Regions from separate parts of the Polaromonas sp. JS666 genome, predicted to be linked through region 1. Evidence: predicted binding sites of a transcription regulator. Region 1 holds the regulator's gene; the other holds the start of a gene.
The links. The regulator HrcA, encoded in region 1, represses chaperone genes, less so after heat shock. The targets are predictions, from matches to a motif close to TTAGCACTCNNNNNNNNNGAGTGCTAA.

Region 1 (7,924 bases):
AGCAGCAGCGCACTACCGATACCTTCAGCGATTCGGAACTCGCTCAGATTGATGAACGGAGCGAAAGCGACCGGGAAGACGGGATGGACGTTTTACGCGTCGCCTGGGGGCATGAGCTTGAGCCCCGCCTGGCACTGGTGCGTCAGTACGTGAGAAACCTGCCTGCAGCGGCGCGCCAGAAGCTCGAAAACGCAGTGCTGCCTGGCGGAAAACTCGCCGCGAATGATGCGGGCGTGATACAGGCCCTGCATGCCGAAGCGGTCGGCCCGATGCCCACTGGTGGCAATCTCGCACTGGAGATTGCCGAAATAGAACACGCTCTGCGCACTGACCGCGCCCGTTACAACCGCAGCCCCCTGATGCAGGCACGTTATTTAGCGCTGCTGCACCTCCGTGACGATTCATAAGGAGATTCACCATGGCTTATTCAAGTTCATCCAACCCTGCACGCCAGATCATGTCGTTTGATCTTTCGGGCGGCGGTGGCGTGTTCGCGTATCAGAGCACGCATTCCCACAGCGAGATCGAGGCGCCAAATTTTTTCACTGGTGCCGGCCGGGGCAGCCTCTCCACGGCACACGGCGCGTGCATTGGCCTGCGGGTTGGCGACCTGTTGGTCCACGCCAGCGTCAGCACTGCGGGTTCGAGCGCGGTTACCTGGCACCGGGTCTCGTCACTTTCGACGAGCACCGGGTTTGCCGGCCCCATCAGTGCGACTGTTAGCGTGGCGTCGAGCTAATCATGGGCGTGATTCAAATCCTTGAACGCCGGCTCGTCGCCAAGCAGGCCAGGCCTTCGCCCGATGGCCTGACCGATGGCCTGGCCGGTGCGCTGCGGAAAGAAATCGCGAAGGTGGTCGAGGCCGAGGTCGCGAAGGCCCTCACCGGCCATCAGGCGGCCCTACGCGCCGCGCAACCACTACGCCCTGTGCATTCCCCTTCACCCGACCTCGAACGCCGCCTACGCGCCCTGGAGCGCCGCGCAGCCCCTCCGTTAAAGGCGCCGGAGGTTTCAATCCAAAGGGATGGCGCGGGGCTTGCGCGCGCAATCGTCATCAACGGTCAGCGTCTGCTAATCCAAAGGGACGCCAGCGGGCTCATGACGCGCTGGGTGCCGGATGACGGCAGCCATCGGCTTCCGAGCTACGGCCCGGCGCCTATTAATCGGAGGTAAAAAATGCTTTACTACAAAGGCGACGAATTTTCGACGCAGGAAGGCTGTTTCCTAGAGGCTCGCGCGCTGATCGAGGCCCTGACGTGCTTGGTGCCAGGGTTCAATCAGCTGCCCCGGACCCTTCACACCCGGGTGTGCTTTCGCTACGACGACAGCGGCAACCTCACATCCGTTTTTGTCAACACGGATGCCCCGCCCCCGGAGGGTTGAACGATGACCAGGGTCAAGACTGGCGGCCGGCAGGTCGGTACACCCAACGCCGTCACGGAACGGGTGAAAGGTGATCTGCTCGCCGTCTATAAAGCCTTGGGCGGGCGCCGCTGGCTCCTTGCCTATGCCCGCGCGCACGAGGATGAGTTCTGCAAGCACTTGATGAGGCTGGTGCCGCCACCGCGCAGCGAGACCGAGGAAGCCGAGAGCACACCGTTCGAGCCCCATGACTTGCGCGCCGTCGCAATGAGAATTTCATATGTCCTAGCGATCGCTCGCCAACAGGCCGGCTCAGCCGCGCCAGTGGACATCATCGAAGCCGCCCCTGCTCAAGCCCCCGAACCTGAGCCTGCGTCCGAACTCCCGCCGCTGGACGAGTTCCCGACCTATTCGATTCCCGACCTGCGCGGCCAGGAAGTCGTCGAGGAAACCCGAACCGAGACCCTGCAGATTTATCGCGGCGGCTCAGCCGAGCAGGGACGCTCACAGGCCCGTCCCGAGGTCATCGACGCAAGGCGCAAGGCCCATGACGGCTACCTGGCTCGTCTCGCAGCGCATCACAGGCGCAATTTGTTGTAACGTCATCGCTGGTGCTGCACCGAACGGTTCAGTTACCTATCTTCAGAGCTTTCAAGACCTCCTTTATCGGATTGGTGATGGCCTCTATTCCATCTTTGGATTTGATCCACCCAGCAAGTGTTACCGGATCATCTTCTTTGGGCTTGGACGCGTCATGATCCGGCACCCCAAAGGAGCGGTCTCCAATTTGCACTCTAAACTTATCCCTATCCGACTTATCTAAAGGCTCTATAAATGGGCCAAGTGCTTCAAGTTCAAGCGCCAACTTTCTATTCTTTTGCTCCATCTCAAAAAACCGACTTGCTTGTCGTCCGGCGTATGCTGCGAAGATGCCAAAGGTTATGGACAGGAAAACTCTAGTTGCAAGGCCTTGATAAAACTCTGCTTCTGTATGTGGTTTGCTCGCCACTTCAGCAGTTGCTTTGAATTCTGGTTGCGCCTCTTTTTTCTTATCCGAAGTGGCATTGACATTCCCTTGCAACCCGACATCAGCTTTAGGCTCAAGAACCTTCTGCTGGCCAACCCGGTCAGCCGAAGAGCCCGAACCAATTACCCCGGGAAACGCCACCAAAAAGGCGACAAAAATCAAACCAGCTAGAGCAAGGAGTGTGACGGACTCTATCGATCCAGTGGCTCATACAGTTCCTCCGTGAATTTTTGTTAAATGATTGTTCTAACAGTGGGCTGCTTGTCTTCACCGCAAAAATGTGAACGGCATCCCCATTTGGGGGATCAACCTCCGCCTTCGGGAGAATTAGCCAAGGTCCGGTCGAATGCGGGGGCTCCAGTGTACGAAATCGTCGCTCCATGGCTGACCAAAACAATTACAGCCCGAATGACCGGCCGGTATCGGGCAGGAAGTTTTAATTCCGCTACTTCCGTCTTCAGTCTTGAGCAGAATAACTTCGTGGAATGGTCAGTGGTTTCCGGCACGGGTCGTCAGCGGCCTCGCCCTGCCTACCTCTTGCCGCCCGGCCGATCCGCTGGCACGATGGGGGGACCTACGGGGGTGCAGCCATGCAACACTATTCCGACCGTGCAACGCCTTTCAGCGGCTTCGCCATTCGCACCCGCCGGATGCTGCTTTGCGGCATCAGGGAAAAGTACCTCTACCTCGACGAGACGCGCCGTATTCTCGGCAACGACGTATCCGACCCCTGCCCGCGCTGCGACGGCACCGGCCTGGCGGACGCGTTCAGCCAATGTTCACACTGCGCCGGCTATGGCATGGTCTACGCCATCAGCCTGGATGAGTTGGAGCGCCGACGTGAGGCAGTGCTGGCGCTATTCCCCGACGCCGGGGTGCAAGGCTGGCAGCCAACGTTGACGCCGCGCTGGTGACCGGGGTCACCCTTTACCGCCGGGGTGGCGATCCGTCCAGTGTGTGTCCTTGGCTTGGATCGCGTCGAACAGCTCCTTGAAGCACTTCAGGTAGAACTCCGTCCACGGTGGAGCGGGTTCTTCCTGCCATCCCGTCGTGTCCAGTCCTTCAAGCTTGATCTTCGCTGTCTTCCCACCGTATTGGACCTGAAACTCTGCGGTACCGTCGTCGGTGACGGTCTCCCATCTGACGCTAGTCATGGCTTCCTCCAGTGCGTGTGATCCTAGGGGGAATCTATGGTATCTGGTTTCCTGTGTCCACGCATGACCATAGATCAATAGACACCTTACAGACACCAGTGCACCCAGGACAGTCGAAAAAAAGAAGCCTGCTATCTATTGAATAGCAGGCTTTCCTTTGTTTATAAGACTTCTGGGTGGTAGGGCGTGTTGGACTTGAACCAACGACCAAAGGATTATGAGTCCTCTGCTCTAACCAACTGAGCTAACGCCCCCCATCGACAGGCAGATTGTAAGGGCCTACTTGCTGTGGCTCAGGGCCGTGCTGACCAGTTTGGAGGTGATATCGACAATCTGGATCATTTTTTCGTACGGCATGCGCATGGGGCCGATGACGCCCAGCGTTCCCACGACCTGGCCGTCCACCTCGTAAGGTGCCGTCACCACCGAGAGTTCCTGGTAGGGAATGACCTGGCTTTCGCCGCCAATGTAAATGCGCACGCCCTCGGCGCGGCTTGACACATCGAGCAGGCGCATCAGTTGAGCCTTCTGCTCAAAAAGATCAAAGAGCTTGCGCAGGTTGCCCATGTCGCTGGAAAAATCGCTGACGGCCAGCAGATTGCGTTCGCCTGACACCACCACCTCGTCGCGCGATTCGATGGCCTCGGAACTCACCTGGACGGCAGCCTGCATCAACGTGGCAATTTCGCCCCTGAGCGCTTCCACCTCATTTTGCAGGCGCTCCCGCACTTCTTCAATAGCCATGCCCGCATAGTGCGAATTGAGGAAGTTGGAGGCTTCGATCAACTGGGACTGCGTGTAGTCTGCCTCGGTAAAGATGACGCGGTTTTGCACGTCGCCGTCCGGTGAGACGATGATCACAAGAAACCGTTTTTCCGACAGGCGCAAAAACTCGATATGCCGGAACACCGACGTGCGGCGCGGCGCCATGACCACGCCGACGAACTGCGACAGGCTGGACAGCATGTGGGCGGCGTTGCTGATCACCTTCTGTGGTTGATCGGGTGCCAGCCTGGGCGCCGTGATGTGCCCAGCCGAAAGCTGGTCGCGCTGCGTGGTCAGCATGGTGTCGACGAAGAGGCGGTAGCCGCGGGCGGTTGGGATGCGGCCGGCAGAGGTATGCGGGCTGACAATCAGGCCCAGCTCCTCCAGATCGCTCATGACATTGCGTATGGTGGCCGGAGACAGTTCAAGACCGGAGGCCCTGGACAGCGTGCGCGACCCGACCGGCTGACCATCAGCAATGTAGCGCTCCACCAGCGCCTTGAGCAACAACCGGGCACGATCATCAAGCATACTGACATTCTACGAAGCTTCTATCACCATGTTGTGATGTAATTTGCCGATGAAATCGCAATTTCGCCATGTCGCACTGATCGGCAAGTACCACGCCCAGGGGTCCCGTTCTGCGCTGGAAGACATTGCACACTTTCTGGGCACACAGGGCTGCGATGTGGCGATTGAGCAGGACACCGCCAGCAACACCGGCCTGACGCAATTCCCCACGCTGGATGCGGCCGGCATAGGCGCCCAGTGCGACCTCGCCCTGGTGGTTGGCGGCGACGGAACCATGCTGGGCATCGGCCGGCTACTGGCCCAGTTCGGCATTCCGCTGGTGGGCATCAACCAGGGCCGGCTCGGCTTCATCACCGACATCGCGTTTGAGGATTACCAGGACACGCTCAAACCCATGCTGCGCGGCGAGTTTGAGGAAGATCGGCGCTGGATGATGCAGGCCAAGGTGGTGCGCGACGGGCGCTGCGTCTTCAGCGCAACGGCCATGAATGACGTCGTGGTCAATCGCGGCGCAACGGCTGGCATGGTGGAGCTGCGTGTGGAAGTTGATGGCCGCTTTGTGGCCAACCAGCGCGCTGACGGCCTGATCATTGCCTCTCCCACCGGCTCGACCGCCTATGCCCTCTCCGCCGGCGGCCCCTTGCTGCACCCTTCGATTCCCGGCTGGGTGCTGGTGCCCATCGCTCCGCATACCTTGTCAAACAGGCCCATCGTGCTGTCAGATGCGGGGGAAATTACCGTTGAAATAGTGGCGGGCCGGGATGCCAGCGCCAACTTTGACATGCAGTCGCTGGCCACCTTGCTGCACGGCGACCGGATCACCGTCAGGCGCTCAGAGCACCAGATGCGTTTCCTGCACCCCAAGGGATGGAGTTATTTTGATACCTTGCGCAAAAAGCTGCACTGGAATGAAGGCGTGGCCTGAAGCGCTCCGGCTGATCACCTGGCCCCGGATTTAACTTTATGAGTCTTAAAAGCATCTCGCTCCGCGATTTTGTGATCGTCCACGCGCTGGACCTGGACCTGTCGGACGGATTCACCGTCCTCACCGGTGAAACCGGGGCCGGTAAATCGATATTGATTGACGCCCTGCAGCTGGCCCTGGGCTCACGCGCCGATGCCGGCGTGGTCCGTGAAGGCGCTGCGCGCTGCGAGATCAGTGCGGAATTTGACAGCCCCGCCAGCCTGGCGCCCTGGCTGGAGCAGGCCGGCTTCCAGGCCGATGGCAGTCTGCTGCTGCGCCGAACCATTGATTCCCAGGGGAAAAGCCGGGCCTGGATCAATGGCAGCGCGGCGACCGCCACCCAGCTCAAGGAAATCGCCGACCAGCTGGTAGACATACACGGCCAGCACGCTTGGCAAAGCCTGACGCGTCCCGACGCCGTACGCGGCCTGCTGGACTCCTATGCGGACCTGTCAACAGTCAAGCTCTCCCAGTGCTGGCAAGCGTGGCGCACGGCCCAGAAAACACTGGCGGACGCGCGCGCCGCCCAGGACAGCCTGCAGCGTGAACGCGAACGCCTGGCCTGGCAGATCGGTGAGCTGGACAAGCTGGCACCGGGCGTGGACGAATGGGACGAGCTCAACACCCAGCACAGTCGCCTGTCGAATGCCCAGGCCTTGCGCGATGCGGTGCAGACCGCCGTCGACGCACTGCAGGAGGCCGACGACAACGCCACAGCGCTGCTTGGCCGCGCCATTTCGTCGCTACAAAATCAGGAACATATAGAGCCGGAATTCAAAGGTCTTGTCGAGGTTTTGAACAGCGCATTGGCGCAGGTCGAAGATGCCGTTCATTCACTGAACGGCTATGCAAGGCATGCCGAGCTGGAGCCGCAGCGGCTCGCCGAGCTGGACGAACGCCTGTCTCTCTGGGTCAGCCTGGCCAGGCGCTACAAACGCACGCCTGCCGAGCTGCCCGAATTGCTGGCCTCCTGGCAAAGTGACCTGCACCGGCTCGATGAAGCGGCGGATCTGGTTCAGCTGGAAAAAAATGAGCACCTTGCCCGCTCGGCTTATATGGACGAAGCGCGCCAGGTGTCCAAGGCGCGCGGCAAGGCGGCGCCGCTGCTCGCCAGGGCCATCACGCAAGCCATGCAGGGCTTGGGCATGCAGGGCGGCAAATTTGACGTCGCACTCGGCAAGCTGGAGCAGCCCGCCCAGCATGGCCTGGAGCAGGCTGAATTTCTGGTGGCGGGCCACAGCGGCAGCACCCCCCGCCCGGTCGGCAAGGTCGCGTCAGGCGGCGAGCTGTCGCGCATCGCCCTGGCCATTGCCGTCACCACCAGCCAGTTGGGCCAGGCGCAAACCCTGATCTTTGACGAGGTTGATTCGGGCGTGGGCGGCGCCGTGGCTGAAACGGTGGGCCGCCTGATGAAGCAGCTGGGCAAGGACCGGCAGGTCATGGCCGTGACCCATCTGCCCCAGGTCGCCGCGTGTGCCGACCAGCATCTGGTGGTGGCCAAGCGCACCGAAAAAGGCGCGACCGTCAGCACCGTGGACCATGTCAACGGCGAACAACGCGTGGCGGAGGTTGGCCGCATGCTGGGTGGTGAACGGCTGTCGGGCACCACGCTGGCGCACGCCAAGGAAATGCTGGGCCAGTGATGGCACTGGAAATGGTTCTCATCACCGGCATGTCGGGCTCGGGCAAGTCCGTGGCCCTGCACGCGCTGGAAGACGCCGGCTATTACTGCGTGGACAACCTGCCACCGGAACTGCTGACGCCCTTTGTGGCCCTTGAGCATCAGCACGGCCCCCGAAAAGTGGCCATTGCGATGGATGTGCGAAGTGCCACGTCATTACCGCTTGTTCCGCAGCAGCTGCGGCAGTTGCAGGCGCAGGGCGTGACTGTGCAATCCCTGTTTCTGGACGCCAACACCGAAACGCTGGTCCGGCGCTTTTCCGAGACCCGCCGGCTTCACCCGCTGTCGCGCGGCGATACGGCCGACCAGCACAGGGCGCTGGTCGATGCCATTGAGCTGGAGCGCGAGCTGCTGGGCGACATGCGCGAGCAATCCCACGTGCTGGACACCAGCATGATCCGCGCCTCGCAGTTGCAGGCCTACGTGAAGTCACTGATCGC
Region 2 (7,924 bases), 570 kb from region 1:
AGGCGCTCGACGATGCAGGCCGCGATGCCGGGCAGGGGTCGGCCCATGGAGCCGGGCTTGATGTCAAAGGCCGGCGTGTTGGCAATCATGATGCCGCCGGTCTCGGTTTGCCACCAGTTGTCGTGAATCGGCAGTCCGAACGCCTCCATGCCCCACCAGACCGCCTCGGGATTCAGGGGCTCACCGACACTGGCGACAAAGCGCAGGTCGGGGAAGCGGTGCCGCCTGGCCAGTTCCAGGCCGGACTTCATCAGCATGCGAATGGCCGTGGGCGCCGTGTACCACACCGTGATGCTCTCCTGCTGCAGCAGCGTGTACCAGCGCTCGGCGTCGAACTCCTCGCGGTCGATCAGCGAGGTCACGCCATGCAGCAGCGGCGCGATGATGCCGTAGGACGTGCCGGTGACCCAGCCCGGGTCGGCGGTGCACCAGTAGCGGTCGTCGGGGTGCAGGTCGAGCGCAAAGCGCCCGGTCGCATGGTGCGCCACCACCGCGTCATGGACATGGATCGCGCCCTTGGGCGTGCCCGTGGTGCCGCTGGTGAAATGCAGCAGCGCGGGATCGTCCGGTTTCGTCTCCACCGTGCTGAACCCATCCGACGCGTTGAGCATCAGGGTGGCCAGGTCCAGCGTACCCGGCTCGTTCGTGATACCGCCCTCTTCAGCCACCAGTAGCACATGCCGCAGCGTGGGCATCTGCCCGCGCATGGCCTTGACCTTGCGCTGGTAGAGCAGGTCGGTCGTCACCAGCACCTGGCCAGCGCCGATGTTGATGCGCGTGGCGACTGGCTCGGGGCCGAAGGCCGAGAACATGGGCGTCACCACCGTACCGTTCTTCAGCGCCCCCAGCACCGCGATGTAGAGTTCCGGAATGCGACCGGCCATGACAAACAGGCAGTCGCCCTTGCCGACACCCAGTCCCTGCAGCACGTTCGCAAACCGGCTGGTCTGCCGCGCGAGTTCGCCGTAGCTCAGGTCCAGCGCAGGCGCATGGCGCGCAACAAAACGCAGCGCAATATGGTCGCGCAGCGCACCGGCCGCCTGCCGGTCTACAGCCTCGAAGCCGATATTGAGGCCGCCGCCGGGCAGGCCCGACAAGGCCTGGCGCGCCAAATCCCAGGAAAACCCGCGGCATTCGTCACCGTAGCTGGAAAGATTGGGAGGCACGCGCAGATCGTGCGGAGTTTTCCTGATGACATCAGGTCTTTCCATGGGCACCCCCTTCAACGAGTTGATCCAGCCGTTTAGCAGCTTAGCCCCGCGTGGCAACGCGGCACTTGATCAATCGCAATGAACGGACTGCCCAGTGGTTCCGGTATCCCCTGCACCGGACGGAGGGCTGTTAAACACATTGCAAATGGAGCCCCTCCGCACGGCCCCGCCCTGGCGGGAGAGTTCAGGTGACAAAACTGCACGAAACATCGGTGCCGAGCCTCGTGGAGTGTTGCGCGGGTGTGGCGGGCACGGTTTCCAGGACTCGCAGCGCCGCACGGAATGGCCATGCGCGGCCAGGTTTCCCCTGTGGCGTGCCATCCAGTGTGCGTTGGGACGGCGGCAAGCCTGGCGAACAGGCCTTGACAGAAAATTCCTATTTAAATCAATAGGTTACAAGAACATCGCATCCACCAAAAGTTCAGAGTTAAGTGAGAAAAGTTCAAAGTTAGCCGAGAATCGACATCATTTCACAGCCCTCTTGCAGCTTGCCGCCTTGAAAAGCCCCACAAATGCCTCTATGATTAGCACTCGATGGTATTGAGTGCTAACAAAGCGTATTCAAGCCACCAAGTTAACAAGCACCCACTTCTGTTGGGTGCTTTTTGATTCTCAAAAACCATTGTCCTCAAACAAGGAGCTCTCATGAAACTTCGTCCTTTGCACGACCGCGTGATCGTCAAACGCGTGGAAAACGAAACCAAAACCGCCTCTGGCATCGTCATTCCTGACAGCGCCGCTGAAAAGCCTGATCAGGGCGAAGTCCTGGCCGTGGGCCCAGGCAAGAAAAACGACAAGGGCGATTTGAGCCCTATGGCCGTCAAGATCGGTGACCGCGTGCTGTTTGGCAAATACAGCGGCCAGACCGTCAAGGTCGACGGCGACGAGCTGCTCGTGATGAAAGAAGAAGACCTGTTTGCGGTCGTTGAGAAGTAATTTCTCGGCTCTTTCAATCCCTCATTAACTGAATCTGGAGAATTAAACATGGCAGCAAAAGACGTCATTTTCGGCGGCGAAGCCCGCGCACGCATGGTCGAGGGTGTGAACATCCTGGCCAACGCCGTCAAGGTAACCCTGGGCCCCAAAGGCCGCAACGTGGTGCTCGAGCGCTCCTTCGGCGCCCCCACCGTGACCAAGGACGGTGTGTCCGTTGCTAAAGAAATCGAACTCAAGGACAAGCTGCAGAACATGGGCGCCCAGATGGTCAAGGAAGTCGCTTCCAAGACGTCTGACATCGCAGGTGACGGCACCACGACCGCTACCGTTCTGGCTCAAGCCATTGTTCGCGAAGGCATGAAATATGTCGCCGCCGGCATGAACCCGATGGACCTGAAGCGCGGTATCGACAAGGCCGTCACGGCACTGGTCGAAGAGCTGAAGAAAGCATCGAAAGCCACCACCACCTCCAAAGAAATCGCCCAGGTCGGCTCGATTTCTGCCAACTCTGACGAAGCCATCGGCAAAATCATTGCCGATGCGATGGACAAAGTCGGCAAGGAAGGCGTGATCACCGTGGAAGACGGCAAATCACTCGAAAGCGAACTCGACGTCGTTGAAGGCATGCAGTTTGACCGCGGCTACCTGTCGCCTTACTTCATCAACAACCCTGAAAAGCAGTCGGCGATTCTGGACAACCCGTTTGTTCTGCTCTATGACAAGAAAATCAGCAACATCCGTGACCTGCTGCCTACCCTGGAACAAGTCGCCAAGGCTGGCCGTCCGCTGCTGATCATTGCCGAAGAAGTTGAAGGCGAAGCCCTGGCTACGCTGGTGGTCAACACCCTGCGCGGCATCCTGAAAGTGGTTGCTGTCAAGGCGCCAGGCTTCGGCGATCGCCGCAAAGCCATGCTGGAAGACATCGCCTGCCTGACCGGCGGCAAGGTGATCGCTGAAGAAGTTGGCATGTCGCTCGAAAAAGTGACGCTGGCCGACCTCGGCACGGCCAAGCGCATCGAAGTGGGCAAGGAAAACACCATCATCATCGACGGTGCCGGCGAAGCCAAGGACATCGAAGCCCGCGTCAAGCAGGTTCGCGTGCAGATCGAAGAAGCGACCAGCGACTACGACCGTGAAAAACTGCAAGAGCGCGTGGCCAAGCTGGCCGGCGGTGTTGCCGTGATCAAGGTTGGCGCTGCCACCGAAGTCGAAATGAAAGAAAAGAAAGCCCGCGTCGAAGACGCCCTGCACGCTACCCGCGCTGCCGTGGAAGAAGGCATTGTGGCTGGTGGCGGTGTGGCGCTGCTGCGCGCCAAGCAGGCTGCTGGCGCCATCAAGGGCGACAACGCTGACCAGGAAGCCGGCATCAAGCTGGTGCTGCGCGCCATCGAAGCGCCTCTGCGCGAGATTGTGTACAACGCAGGTGGCGAAGCCTCTGTGGTGGTGAACGCTGTGTTGGCCGGCAAGGGCAACTACGGCTTCAATGCAGCCAACGACACCTACGGCGACATGATCGAAATGGGTATTCTGGATCCCACGAAAGTGACCCGCACGGCCCTGCAGAACGCTGCTTCCGTCGCATCGCTGATGCTGACGACCGAAGCCATGGTGGCCGAGGCTCCGAAAGATGAGTCTGGCGCCGGTGGCGGCATGCCAGGCGGCATGGGTGGAATGGGCGGCATGGGCGATATGGGCATGTAATATCCCGCTGAGCCGGCTCACCCTGGCTCAGACGCCAACAGGCCAAAAGGCCGCGGTGCTTTCGCACCGCGGCCTTTTTTTTGTGCGTGACCCGTCCTGAATAAGGTTGACACTTTTCTATCCAGGAAAAGGCAAGTCAATGGAATCAGGCATTAAACGCAAGCAGGGCGATTACACGCTGGCTTTTAAGCTGTCGGTGGTCGAGCAGGTAGAAAAAGGCGATCTCACGTACAAACAGGCCCAGCACCGCTACGGTATCCAGGGCCGCTCGACGGTGCTGGTGTGGCTGCGCAAGCACGGACGCCAGGCGTGGGGAGGTGCGGCATCATCAAGGCCGACCATGCCGATATCCCCCAAATCACCCCGATCCGCATCAGACGTGCCGCTCACGCCCGAGCAGAAGATCAAAGCGCTCGAAGTGCAGCTTCGCGAGGCGCGCGAGAAGGCCCAACTGTTCGAAGCCGTGCTCGATGTCCTGAAGAAGGACTACGGCGTGCGTGTCGTAAAAAAGCCTTTGGGCAAGTCCTCGCGCAAAAGCTCCTCCCGCAGTTGAGCGTCGCGAAGGCTTGCCGCCACTGGGGCGTCAGCCGCCAGGCCTACTACCAGCAGTTGCAGCATGACCGGCACCGCTGTGAGCGTGCGGACACCGTGATCGAGCTCGTGCGCTCGGTGCGGCTGCGCCAGCCGAGGATAGGCACGCGCAAGCTGCACCACATGCTCAGCCAGCCCCTGGGACAGGCGCAGGCCAGCCTGGGGCGCGATGCGCTGTTTGACGTGCTGCGCCAGGCCCGCCTGCTGGTGGCGCCCAGCAGGGCGTATCACAAGACGACCAACAGCTGCCACCGGTTTCACCGGCACCCGAACCTGCTCAAGGCGGGGCCCCGGCAAGTGCGCCCGAGCGCTGGCGAGCAGGTCTGGGTGGCCGACATCACCTACCTGCCGACCGACCAGGGGTTCGTCTACCTCAGCCTGGTCACGGATGCCTGGTCACGCAAGATCGTCGGGCACCACGTGCATGACAGCCTGCGCACAGAGCAGGTCAGCCAGGCCTTGAAGACGGCGCTCAAGGGCCGGCAGACCAGGCAGGCGCTGGTGCATCACTCGGACCGCGGCATCCAGTACTGCTCGAGCGAGTATCAGGCGATTCACGCGCGCCACGGCATTGTGTGTTCGATGACCGATGGCTACGACTGCTACCAGAATGCGCTGGCCGAGCGCGTCAACGGGATTCTGAAGATGGAGTTCCTGCTTCAAAGACCGGCCGACCTCGATCAGGCCAGAAAAATGGTTCAGCAATCCGTGCATATCTACAACCAGGAAAGACCACACCTATCCCTACAATTGAAAACGCCCGGTGAGGTTCACCGGGCGTCTCTGGCTGGCCTTCACGGCTCAGCTATTTGTGTTTCATAGGTGTCAACCTATGGCAGGACGGGTCAGCGTCCGTGCGCAGAACTTCGGGGTCTGGTTAAAAAGGTACTTGCAGGGCTGCGCCCACCGACCAGCCGCGGATGTCGTTTTGCGACACAGTGGTGCTGTACAGCAGGCTCCATTGCATGCCACCGCCCAGCAGGCCCTTGACGCCCAGCGTTGCCAGCGCAAACAAGCCATCCGGCCTGTCGCCATCGACGGTGATGGCGTTGCTCGCATAGCTGCCCATCGTCACGCGCAAGGGGTCATGGTTCAGGTCTTTTTCCAGGCTCACACGGGCAAAGGGTTTGATGCGCCCCACGTCGTAAGTGCCATTGAAACCCAGTGACACGCGTCGTGACCTGTATGTGGTATCGCCAAAGCTGAAGGCCAGCGGGCCGGGCGCTTCGGTGTAAGCCTTCACCTTCACGCGCTCTTCGGTCAGCGACAGCGTGGGACCGCCAAAGAACCGGCCCGCCTTCAAGATGTAGCCGCCGCCCACGCGCGCTGACGCATAGCTGCCGGTGGTTTGTCCCGTCGAGGACACCAGCAACTGCGTGGATCCCAGCCGCACATCGCGGTGAATGTTGTCAAAGTCAAGGTCGCCGTAAGCCAGCGCCGCATTCAGGTACCACTCGGGCGACAGGGCCACGGTAGCATAGGTACCGACGGTGGTCTGCCGGGTCTTGAAGCCGCCGGTGTTTTCGGAGAATGACAAATCGCCCTCCGCATGCGACAGCACCAGCCCGGCCAGTGCATTGGGCGCCAGCGTGATGTCGCCGCCGACCAGCACCACGGTGGTTTTGGCTTCGTTGCCCATGCGCACGCCCAGCGTCGAAGCACCAAAGCGGCCGCTCTCCAGCGCGGTGTACATCTCAAGATGACCCTTTGGACGAAGCACGATTTTGCTGTCATCGGGCTGCTCGACCACCAGCGCACCCGATGTCAGGCGCCCTTCCAGCGTTTGCGCATGCTGCCGGATGGCCACCAGGGGCGCGACCGCCAGCGTGCTGTTCTGGCCTGCGGCACGCATGCTTGCCAGCGTCACCTGGGCAAAGACCTTGTGCGTTGCCGAGGTCGGATGCACCCCATCGGCGAACACATAGGTATCGGCCTCCGGGGGATTGACGCACAGGAGCGATGAGCTGCCGGACGGCAGGCAGGCCGGCTGGGTCGCCGCATTCAGTGCGGTAAAGCCGTATGCAGCCGGCCGCGCCCGCAGATCGTTGAGCACCCTGTTGGTGTCAAACACCAGCACATTGCGCCCGGCGGTGGCCTGTAGCAGTTGCTGGTTGAAGGTGTCAGACATCGCCGTCAGCAAGCCGGCGCCCGCCGGCCCTTGAGAAAGTCCGAATGGCGTGACACCCAGATCCGGCAGTGTGTTGACGAGGATCAGTTTGGCCCCCGCCGCCTGCAGGCGCATGATCTGGGCGTTGAGGTCGCCGGCCGAGGTGCCGACATTGCCCAGCGCCGAGGGCACCGGCAAGCCCAAGCCCACCGCGCCATATTGGGTAAGTACGTCGTTGGCTCCCGCCCAGACCGTGACCAGGGCTTTGCCGTCAATGCGGCCGCCGGTGTCGGCCAGCAGGCGGTCAACCTGGCTGCTGACCGGGTCGGCCGTAAACCAGACGCCGGCACCGACTCCCACGCCAGGGCTCAGCAAGACGCGCGAACCGCCCTGCGCATAGTTGGTTCCGCCGTTGGGCGTCCGGGTCGGTGCGCCAAATTGATTGACGATCGCCGCCTCGCTGGAAAGCCCCAGCGACTGGCCCAGGTACTGCGTCCAGACCAGGCCAGGGTTGGTGGTGAAGCGGCCGGAATCGGGTACGAACAATTGCGTGGTCGGCGCATAGGTGCCGGCATCGGTCAGGCTGTCGCCGACAGAGTAGAGATTGCTGATGAGCTGGGCCTGGGCCGAAAAGGCCAGAAGGCAGGCAGCGGCGGTCAGGCTGTAGCGGATTGGTTTTTGCATGAAGTATGAGAAAGAGTAATTGAGCGTCATGATCACAAGGACTGCACAAAAGGATTGCAATAAAGGATTGCAATAAAAAAATTGCAAAAGTGGGTTGCAAAAGGACTGGATTGAATCGCTATCCGGTCGCGTTGGCTACTAGGGCTAACCGCATCATCGCGGCGTACAGGGGCGGCGGGAATGTAAGCACACCCCGTGCCGGCCGGCGCCCTGCAAGCCGCTGATACCCCCGAGGCAGGCAGGCAGGAAGGGCCGCAGCGCTTACACGCTGCAACTCTTTTTTCACGAACCTTGAATCTTCAGACTGAGGCGGCGTCGTAAACACCGGCGTCGTCGGACGCAGGCTGTACCCACCAGTAAATCAGCAGGAAATAACCGATGCCGGTGAGCATGATGAGCTGCCACCACCCACTTTTGCCAATATCGTGCAGGCGGCGCGTGCCCACAGCCAGCGCCGGCAACAGCAAGCCGAGCACCATCAAGCCGTTGAGCAGATCGCTCACCATGGAGGCGGCAACCGACACCAGAATCTGGAACAGGAAGAACCACCAGAATTCGGGGCGGGATGCGCGACCGGAAAAGTCTGCGTACTTGGAAAGGCAGGTGGAAATGGCTTGGCCGAAATTCATGGTGCGTGTCCTCCTCACAGGATTGATACCGGGGCAAGTTCCCCGCGCCATGATATGCGCAAGCC

Region 2: a site for HrcA is predicted at 1,736-1,762, ahead of groES (co-chaperone GroES). Genes of this name have one in related genera too.

The regions. Positions count from the first base shown of each region.
Region 1 is NC_007948.1:1,344,202-1,352,125, reverse strand. Features, by position in the region: gene BPRO_RS06500 (hypothetical protein) at 1-407, shown strand, start outside; gene BPRO_RS06495 (hypothetical protein) at 419-739, shown strand; gene BPRO_RS06490 (hypothetical protein) at 742-1,173, shown strand; gene BPRO_RS06485 (hypothetical protein) at 1,177-1,383, shown strand; gene BPRO_RS06480 (hypothetical protein) at 1,387-1,962, shown strand; gene BPRO_RS29460 (hypothetical protein) at 1,991-2,551, opposite strand; gene BPRO_RS06465 (hypothetical protein) at 2,980-3,303, shown strand; gene BPRO_RS06460 (hypothetical protein) at 3,310-3,543, opposite strand; tRNA gene BPRO_RS06455 (tRNA-Ile) at 3,721-3,797, opposite strand; gene hrcA (heat-inducible transcriptional repressor HrcA) at 3,823-4,839, opposite strand; gene BPRO_RS06445 (NAD kinase) at 4,889-5,764, shown strand; gene recN (DNA repair protein RecN) at 5,803-7,446, shown strand; gene rapZ (RNase adapter RapZ) at 7,446-7,924, shown strand, end outside.
Region 2 is NC_007948.1:773,822-781,745, reverse strand. Features, by position in the region: gene acsA (acetate--CoA ligase) at 1-1,211, opposite strand, end outside; gene groES (co-chaperone GroES) at 1,857-2,147, shown strand; gene groL (chaperonin GroEL) at 2,196-3,848, shown strand; one part of gene BPRO_RS03710 (IS3 family transposase) at 3,988-4,350, shown strand; one part of gene BPRO_RS03710 (IS3 family transposase) at 4,353-5,261, shown strand; gene BPRO_RS27900 (autotransporter domain-containing protein) at 5,317-7,230, opposite strand; gene BPRO_RS03700 (DUF805 domain-containing protein) at 7,530-7,859, opposite strand.